Regions from separate parts of the Paenibacillus sp. FSL R5-0912 genome, predicted to be linked through region 1. Evidence: predicted binding sites of a transcription regulator. Region 1 holds the regulator's gene; each other region holds the start of a gene.
What was found. The regulator NrdR, encoded in region 1, represses ribonucleotide reductase genes. The targets are predictions, from matches to a motif close to AACACNATATATNGTGTT.

Region 1 (3,280 bases):
GGCTTTTGAGGAGGGTAAGCCCAGTGACCGACTTGCTGTGAGCCAGCACCACACTGAGGACTGAGGGAGCAGTGAGGGCGAGATGCGGGGGATGAAGGAAATAACGGAGTCGTCCCTGTATGGGAGTCAGTATGTGTATCGGTGGTTTTATTATCTTTGATCTTTCAGGATTAATACGATTTTGGAATCATCTTCTAAGTGATATGTTCCCGTTTCTTTTGCCGCCTTATAACTTTTGTTACATAAATCCTCCAACATGTAACAATAGTCAGTGGAGATATCGGATCACCCATTGCCACAGTGAATTCGGGAGAACCAGTGAAGGCGAACATGGGAGGGGATGAAAAAACGGAGTCCTCCCCTTTAAGGGAGTCACTAAGTGTATCAGTGCTTGTGTAATCATTGTTCTTTCAGAATTAACATTTTCTCGAATCTACCCTCTTTTATACTGTATTTTTCTTTGCTTCCATCTTAACTTTACTCAAAAATAGTCAGCTTGCCTCGTTACTCGGTTCCTCTACCCCGTTACTTAATGAATAACCGGAATACATCTCTCTTTCAAACTGCCCGTAAAATAGAAAATCAGTTATTCCTACCGAAGAAGTAGTAAGCAACAGCGAGTAAGTCATTTAATTAATGATTCCTATCTCGAGTAAAAGCAGACCTAAACTTATAATTTTAAATGGGAACGTACGTTCCTATAATTCGCAAGGTGATTGTTGCTTGTGCCGTTCTAAAATTCCCCATATGAACAATACAAGATTTTTTCACGCAACTCCTCAGAGTCATTGTTACTTTGCAATACTCGAGATTCAACTTGCAGTGGCGTCTTGCGATACCTAAATAATTGAGTGTTAGTTTGCATTATTTACTCACCAACGGTTTGCAGCATCATGCATGTCTTCCTGATACTATAATTGCATAGCAAAAAGACGGCATCTCTGCCGTCTTTTTAGTTAGTGGGCTTTCAGGGATTCGAACCCTGGACAAATAGATTAAGAGTCTACTGCTCTACCAACTGAGCTAAAAGCCCATAATATTCCATTATAACCATAATATGGTGGAGAATAACGGGTTCGAACCGATGACCTCATCGCTGCCAGCGATGCGCTCTCCCAGCTGAGCTAATTCCCCACATTAATTAAGCCTTACCTTCAACCTTCATTCGCTGGGTTGGTGAATGATACATGGTGTACTCCCAGCTGAGCTAATTCCCCACATTAATTAAGCCTTACCTTCAACCTTCATTCGCTGGGTTGGTGAATGATACATGGTGTACTCCCAGCTGAGCTAATTCCCCATACGCTTGATTTCGAATCACATTATGTATTCTGAAATCCATTTTGAGCGGTTTACTCAAGTCGCTTTCAAGTTGTTATGTTTCGTAGGCGACTTCTATATAATACAGAAATTCGGGATCAGTGTCAACACTTTTATAAAATTAATTAATTTCTATACAGAAGCGCTTCTCACAGAGGCCAGCCTCACAATATCAAGGCTAGCCCCTTTATGCCAGGAATGACACATTCCCTCTTCAGTAAGCCTCCTACAGCCCGTCCAGCTCCTCAGTCCCCTTAGAGAGCAGTCCCTTCAGTTCCTTCATAAACATGTTGATGTCCTTGAACTGGCGGTACACGGACGCGAAGCGGACGTAAGCTACCTCGTCTACAGGGTAGAGCTGCTCCATGACCAGCTCGCCGATCTGGCGGCTCTCGATCTCGGCCAGGGCGATGCCGCGCAGGCTTTTCTCAACCTCGGATACGATGACTTCCAGGCGCTCTACAGAAACGGGACGCTTCTCACAGGCGCGGATGAGGCCACGGAGGATTTTGTCACGGCTGAACTCTTCGCGGCTGCCGTCTTTTTTGATGACGATCAGCGGGGTTTCTTCAATCATTTCGAAGGTGGTGAAACGGCGGCTGCACAGTTCGCATTCGCGCCTGCGGCGGATGGACTTATTCTCATTGGCTGGACGGGAGTCAAGCACTTTGGTATTGGTGTGATCACAGTAAGGGCATTTCATAAGCTTCATCACTTCCTCATAGTAAGAATGGGTATGCCCCGCTCCTGAATAACCAGGCTAAACGGGGCTTATGTTAATTTCCAGAAATCACCGTTTATTTGTTGTTATGAATATGGCAAGTCCAGCACATAATACAGTTACCAACCGATAGGAGGTGAACAGCAATGAGCCAAAACAACAGCTCCAATAACCTGGTAGCTCCAAATTCACGCGGTGCCTTGGAACAACTGAAATTCGAAGTTGCCCAAGAACTAGGTATCACCCTCTCCCCAGATGGATACCAAGGCAATAAAACTTCTTACGAAAACGGTTCGATCGGTGGTTACATCACTAAACGTCTTGTAACCCTGGCTGAACAGCAATTGGCAGGTCAATACAAATAACCTGTCTCCATAAGCTTGCCTAAAGAAGTATTGAACGGCCTCCGGGCCGTTTGATGCTTCTTTTTATGTCGGCACAAACGCAATATTTAAAGCAGAGCCTCAGAATTCACTGTAGAGCTCTGTGTATTGGTCATAATAATAGATGACACGCTGTACATAGTGACGGGTCTCTCCGAACGGGATATCCTTCACAGACGCTTCTGTTCCGTCCCACCGGCCTTCATCCAGCCAGCTCTGTACTTTGCCGGGTCCGGCATTATAGGCGGCTATAACCGCTGTCCGGTTGCCGTCAAACTGCCGGGAAAGCGTAGACAAATACCAGGTACCCAGTTCGATATTGGAGGATGGCTCTTCTTTTAGCCGCTCAAGCGACACTTCAGGAAGCTTGGCCTTTTCCAGCGCCCACTTGGCGGTATCCGGCATCAGCTGCATCAGTCCGATTGCACCTTTTTTGGATTCGCGTCCGGTCTTGAAATTGGTCTCAACCCGGATAATTGATGCCACCAGGAACGGGTCCATCTCATAAGTAAGGCTGTGTTTGCGGATCTCATCTTTATAATGTATCGGATAAAACCAAGACATCCAATTGGTGCCCAGGAACAGGATCGCTGTAAAGCCAATAAACAGCAACAGCAGTACTCTTTTTTTGCGCAACCACTTCATCATAAGAGGCCCAGCCTGTCCCACAGGCTGGCAACCTGCCGCTCCGTAGCTCCGGGATCACCGCTATTGTCGATCACGTAGTAGGCTTTCCTGCGCTTTAGTTCGATGTCCATCTGCGATTTCAGCCGGTTCTCGGCTTGTTCCAGCGTCATTCCATTCCGCGCCATGAGCCTGGCCAACTGGACTCTGCGGGGCACATATACCACAATAA
Region 2 (3,280 bases), 3.4 Mb from region 1:
TGGATATAAGAGATACTCGCAGTCGGTGCAATCGCCAGACGGTAGGCATGGTACAGGCCGTTCTTCATAACGTCATCACGCAGCTGCTTCCAGTCCTCGGTTGTAGGAATGTAGATGCCCTGGAACAGCTCCTGCGCTCTTGCAGTAACCGGACGGTAGTCTGTGGTCAGGTAGCGGTCGAAATACACGCCGGACGCATAATCGGATGCTGCGAAGCCGTGGAAGGTCTCACCCGTCTCAGCAGCGATCTGCATACTCTTTTCAATCGAATGGAAGTTCATCGTCATGAAGAAGGTGCGCGCGAAATCGCGGGCCTGCTCACTCTCATAAGCAATCTTGTTCTTGGCAAAGTAACCGTGCAGATTCATCACACCCAGGCCGACGGAGTGCATCTCTTTGTTCGCTTTAGCCACGCCAGGAGCATTAGATACCGTAGTCATATCGCTGACTGCAGTAAGTGCGAGCATGCCTTCATGAACGGATTCACGGATCTTGCCGTGCTCCATCACATTCACAATGTTGAGGGAAGCCAGGTTGCAGCTGATATCACGGCGGATCGCGTCCTGCTCTCCGTAGTTGTTAATCTCGGAAGTCTCCTGCAATTGGAAAATCTCGGTGCACAGGTTCGACATTTTGATCTGACCCACATTACGCAGGGCATGGGCGTTATTGGCATTGCTCTTGTTCATAATATATGGATAGCCCGATTCGAGCTGGATCATGGCAATTTTGGTCAGCATGTCGCGTGCGCTCATGGCAACCTTCTTCTTCACGCGTGAATCTGCTAGCAAGGTATCGTACATCACGTCCAGATCCATGTCATCCAGATGCGTTCCATATGCCTGGAATACAGTATAAGGAGCGAATACATGCAGCGGCTGATTATCCTGCGCCAGCTTGTAGAAGCGGTTAGGCACGATCAGGCCGATGGACAACGTCTTCAGGCGTGTCCGTTCGTCGGCGTTGATCTTCTTGCTGTCCAGGAATTCTAGTACGTCCCAGCCAAAAATATTATAATAAGCCGCGCCCGAACCCTTGCGCTGACCCATCTGGTCCGCGTAGGAGAAGCCGTCTTCCATGAGCTTCAGGACAGGCATGATGCCTTTGGCCGCATCCTCTACGCCCTTAATCGTCTCGCCGCGCGAGCGCAGCTTGGACAGATTGACGGCCACACCGCCGCCGATCTTCGACAGCTGCATGCAGGTGTTCAGTACATAGTTGATCGAATTGAGTGAGTCGTCCATCTCCAGCAGGAAGCAGGAGACCATCTCACCGCGGCGGCTCTTGCCGGCATTGAGGAAGGTCGGCGTAGCCGGCTGCAGGCGCTGCTCCATCATCGAGCGGACCAGCGTGCGGGCCGTCTCCACGTTGCCGCGTCCCAGATGCAGGGCCACTACAGCTACGCGGTCCGGGTAATGCTCAAGGTATTGCTTACGGTCATTGCTTTTGACGGCATAGTCTGTGTAGAACTTGGAAGCCGCCATATAGGAAGGGAACTGGAAGTTATATTCGTGGGCAATCCGGTAGACGTCCTCCATCTCAGCTGCGGAATAACGGTCATACAGGTCCTCGTAGTAATCATTGGCAATCATATAATCCACTTTGGATTTCGTATCCTTAAAAGTCAGGCTGCGCCGCTCCACATCCCGCATGAACTCGGCTACTGCCTCCTGGTCCTTATCCAATTGGAAAAAGCCGCTTTCGTCTCTCTTCATCAACATGTTGTTCAGTTCAATATGCCGCAACCCGGTCCACCTCCTGTTTTATGCGCTGTACATCACCAAATGTTCCCGACAACTCAAACTTGCCGACCACCGGTACGTTGTAACGCTGTGCAATTAAATCTGCGCTATGCGCATATAGCTCACCCCAGTTTTTGTTGCCGCTCGCGGCGATGCCTTTGAGCCTGGAATGGTTCTTCTCTAAGAATGAGGATACCTTCTCTGGAATCTGTCCAAATCCCGTGGTGTATGTAACAAGCACGTAAGGCTCGTCGATCGTCATATGCTCTTCGATTTGAACAGCGGGAAGCTTCAGCTTATTGATGAACCTTCTAACGTTGCCGGTCTTGGAATCGTAAGCAATCAACATGGTCCCTAACCTCCTATAACATTAGCTCTTTCTACTTGACAAATGATGATGGGCCATTTCACTAGATTTATTGGCTTTTCTATTATATACACTATATTTAGTAACGTTTAATCATTTTACTACCATATATTGAAAAGTCAATAGACCCACAGGTCCTTCTAACCCCCTGATTAGCTGGTTAAAAAGGGATAAAACCAAGCCCCGCCTGCATTCTATTCTCTTATAATTTATTAGTATTTTTTTTAAGTATTTTGTTGCGCCTGTATCCGGCGGAAATTGTACCTGAAGGAGGGGGAGCTGCCCGTGACAGCCGCTGATTTTTGGCTGCCCCGGCAGCGGACAAGTGGGCAGACCAGTCCCCCGGGCGGTAAGCCGCCCGGGGGACTGGTGGCGTGGAGTTTTTCAAATGCTGATGTTGGCTAATGGAGTTCGGACAAGGCTGGATTCTGATTCTGTTGCACTTCATACATTAGATGAACCCGGAATCCGCAGGAAAATCGAATCTGTAGCATTTTGTACATAAGAATTCAGTAAATGAGGGGCTCCTGGACAGAATTCCAGAATTCAGTTGTACGAAATACAGCAGAATGAGATCTAGCTTAGCAAATTGCGGATTCTATTGCAGAAAGTGCAATTAGCAGACTCCGAAGGTTACGAATGTCTCACGAACTCATAATATGATTTCGGCTCTCCTCCAGCAGCTCGGCATAATAGCCGCCCCGCTGCCGCAGCTCGCGCGGATGGCCGGATTCGGCGATTCGGCCTTCCTTCATTGCGATGATGAGATCGGCTCCGGCAATCGTCGACAGCCGGTGGGCGATGATCAGTGTCGTTCTGCCGCTGGCCACATTGTCGATCGCTTTCTGAATCAGCTTCTCTGTATGTGTATCGATGTTGGCTGTGGCTTCATCCAGCACGAAGATCGCCGGATCATGGGCGATGGCCCGGGCGAAGGAGATGAGCTGGCGCTGGCCAGCGGACAGGGTGCCACCCCGCTCGGTAACAGGCCCCTCGATGCCTCCGGGAGAGCCCAGCACGAACTCTTCAGCGCAGGAGGCCTGCAGGGCCTCGAGGACGTTCTCCTCGGCAATATCGTCACCGAGGGTGATATTGTCACGGATCGTGCCTGAGAACAGGAAGACATCCTGGAGCACAACGGAAATATTCCGCCGCAGATCATCCAGCCGGA
Region 3 (3,280 bases), 390 kb from region 1:
ACTGCTCGTCATAGCCCAGACGGCTCTGGCGGTAATATTTGAATGCGAAATAAGGCTCGATACCTGTCGAAGTGCCGACCATGGTTCCAGTACTACCTGTAGGTGCCTGGGTAATCACTGTAACGTTGCGCATGCCGTGCTTACGGATGGATTCGCCGACTTCCGGATAGACCTCGGTGATATTACGCATGAAGCCGCTCTGCAGATATTTATCGGTGTCAAAAGCCTGGAAAGATCCCTTCTCGCCAGCGATCTCAGCAGAGGCCAGATAAGCTTCGCGGGCCATGAAGCCGTAGAGCTTGTCCAGGAACTCCAGGGATTCCGGGCTGCCGTAACGGATATTCAGCTTGATCATTAGCTCAGCCAATCCCATTGTGCCGAGTCCTACGCGGCGTTCGAGCTTCTGGTTGGCTTCATTTTCCGGGAAATGATACGGTGTCTTGTCGATGACATTGTCCAAGAAACGCACGGAATAACGGGTCGTTGTCGCCAGATCTGCCCAGTCCACGTCGTGATTCTCCGCATCGTAGAACTTGGAGAGGTTGACGGCCGACAGATTGCACACGCCCCAGCCCGGCAGACCCTGCTCACCGCATGGATTGGTGCAGATGATCGGGTTGAAATACCAGCTGTTGGACATCTGGTTGTAATATTCCATGAACACTACGCCCGGCTCAGCCGACTTCCAGGCCGATTCGATAATCGTATGCCACACATCGCGCGCTCTTACGGTACGGTAAGGAATAACGCGGCGGCCGTCTGCTTTCCATTTATCTAGATCGCCGTCCCAGATTGTATCGTAATCCGGATCGGTGGTATCCGGGAAGACCAGCTCCCAGTCCAAATCTTCCTTGACGGCTTTCATGAAGGCATTGCTTACGCATACCGACAGGTTGGCATTCGTTACCTGACCCATCGTCTGCTTCACGGTAATAAAGTCCACCACATCCGGATGCCAGTCATTGATCATCAGCATCAACGCGCCACGGCGGCTTCCGCCTTGCTCAATCAGTCCGGTCGTATAGCTGAAGAGGCCGCCCCAGGACACTGAGCCGCTGGATGATCCGTTCACGCCTCTGACAATGGCGCGGCGCGGACGCAACGAAGACAGGTTAATTCCTACGCCACCGCCGCGGGCCATGATCTCGGTCATTTCGGAGAGCGTCTGCATGATTCCGCCGCGGCTGTCTTTGGGCGAAGGAACGACATAACAGTTGAACAGCGTAAGCTCCTCGCTTGCCCCTGCACCAGCAGCAATCCGTCCGCCGGGTACCAGCTTCCAGTCATCAAGGATAGAACGGAACTTGCCTGTCCACTCTTCCTGAAGCTCGGGAGTCTGCTCTACGGAAGCCATCGCTGCCGCAAGACGGTCCCACATTTCCTCCGGGGTCTTCTCAATATTCAGTGTCAGCTTCTCCACATCCGATTGCACGAGCTCACCGCTGCGGGTCTTCACCGTAACAATCCGGCCTGTGCGCTCAACAATCTCGCCAACCTCCTTGGTTGGAAATTTCGGATCATCCTTCGTCAGGACGAGCACTACATCGCCTACCTTGGCATTGTTGCTGTCCGCGTCCTTCCAGGCATAACGGTCCAAAAATATTTTCTCACTCAGCCCCTCAAGACGCTGCTTGCGTTCCACTGTACTCAATAGAAAAACCTCCCGGATGATTGATAGGTAATACTTCCGTTCCTTGGTGTGGGCTTAGATTTTTTGTAACCCACAACAAGAACTTCCGGCGGCAGGTATCCGCAGCCTGCATGTACAGCGGAAGTTCCTCTTGTCAATAACAAATAACCGCAAAAAACCGCGATTAATCAAATTTTCAAGCTTTTGTAACAATATATTGTATACATCAGCTTTTCAACTATACCACATATTGTATCAGAGTTCTTTTTCCAAAAAAGCGGCACATGGCGGGAATTTCGGAAAAACGGTAAAAGATAGTGGATTTTCTCCCTCTTTCTCGCTTTTTTACAGGTTCCAAATTGATAAGCTTCCGGGGCCGGAAGACAGATTCCGTCACGGATATCCAGGCTCCGCAGAGCTGACCGCACCACCAGCAGCAGTACCATCGCAAGGCCCAAAGCGGATACTTAACGGCAGCAGCCGGAGGATAGCAGGTTATGAAATCTCTCTTTTACGCGCATACTACTGCTACGCATTTCGATATGAAACCGCGCCGGAGGAGGCTGCAACATGACGCAATTATTCCGCAATTCCTTGCCGCAAGGGGGCAGTACGCCTGCCCCGCTGCTGCCTGTTCCTCTGTCCTTTGAGCGTAACTGGCTGCAGGACCTGGAGTCTAAGCTCGACAAAGGCGGACCTTGGGGAGACTGGAGATTATCCCGGCTGGCCGTACAAGGTGAACAATCGGGACTAATCACGAGCTTCGATGAGCTCCAGTGTCTGAAGCATCTGTCCGGGTTGTCCCCGCTTCCCCACCAGCTGGATACCGCCCATAAGGTGCTGTTTGAAATGTCAGGCCGGGCCATTCTGGCAGACGAAGTGGGGCTAGGCAAGACGATAGAAGCGGGACTGATCCTCAAGGAATATCTGGTGCGCGGGCTCGTAAGTAAAGTTCTGATCCTTGTCCCTGCGTCTCTTGTCCTGCAGTGGGTGCGCGAGCTGAACAGCAAATTCGGTATTTCAGCCGTGGCACAGAAGAAAGCCTACTCCTGGGGCAATGACATTGTTGTCGCCTCCATGGATACGGCCAAGCGTGATCCGCACAAGGAGATGCTGCTGAGCCAGGAATTCGACATGCTGATTATCGACGAGGCCCATAAGTTGAAGAATAAGAAATCAACGAACTATCTGTTCGTGCAACAGCTGCGCAAGAAGTACTGCCTGCTGCTCACCGCCACTCCCGTGCAGAATGACCTCGGCGAGCTGTTCAATCTGATCACATTACTGAAGCCGGGACAGCTCGGGAACCAGGGGGATTTTGCCACCAATTTCGTAGTCGATAAACGCCAGCCCAAGAACGAAGTCCAGCTGAGGGGCGAGCTCTCCAAGGTGATGATCCGCAACCGCCGCGGCGAAGGTCCGGTGAACTTCACGAAGCGCAAAGTGCGCAACATCCCGCTCACCCTTTCTTCAGAGGAGAAAGAATTATATGACGGCGTCACCGCCTTTGTCAAAGACCAATATCAGGAAGCGGGCGGCAATCTCAGCAGTATGCTCTCTTTGGTTACGCTCCAGCGCGAGGTATGCAGCAGCCGGGATGCCGTGTTCGTCACGCTTGTGAATCTGATCAAGAAGCTTCCGGCGGATTCA

Region 2: the regulator NrdR is predicted to act here: its motif matches at 2,179-2,196, upstream of nrdI (class Ib ribonucleoside-diphosphate reductase assembly flavoprotein NrdI).
Region 3: the regulator NrdR is predicted to act here: its motif matches at 1,837-1,854, upstream of R50912_RS12250 (adenosylcobalamin-dependent ribonucleoside-diphosphate reductase).

What each region holds. Positions count from the first base shown of each region.
Region 1 covers NZ_CP009282.1:2,543,919-2,547,198, reverse strand. The annotation lists tRNA gene R50912_RS10650 (tRNA-Lys) at 961-1,033, opposite strand; tRNA gene R50912_RS10645 (tRNA-Ala) at 1,059-1,134, opposite strand; gene nrdR (transcriptional regulator NrdR) at 1,547-2,023, opposite strand; gene R50912_RS10635 (alpha/beta-type small acid-soluble spore protein) at 2,188-2,406, shown strand; gene R50912_RS10630 (lytic transglycosylase domain-containing protein) at 2,506-3,069, opposite strand; gene coaE (dephospho-CoA kinase) at 3,069-3,280, opposite strand, start outside.
Region 2 covers NZ_CP009282.1:5,909,971-5,913,250, reverse strand. The annotation lists gene nrdE (class 1b ribonucleoside-diphosphate reductase subunit alpha) at 1-1,745, opposite strand, end outside; gene nrdI (class Ib ribonucleoside-diphosphate reductase assembly flavoprotein NrdI) at 1,732-2,091, opposite strand; gene R50912_RS25035 (ABC transporter ATP-binding protein) at 2,754-3,280, opposite strand, start outside.
Region 3 covers NZ_CP009282.1:2,930,873-2,934,152, reverse strand. The annotation lists gene R50912_RS12250 (adenosylcobalamin-dependent ribonucleoside-diphosphate reductase) at 1-1,651, opposite strand, end outside; gene R50912_RS12245 (DEAD/DEAH box helicase) at 2,201-3,280, shown strand, end outside.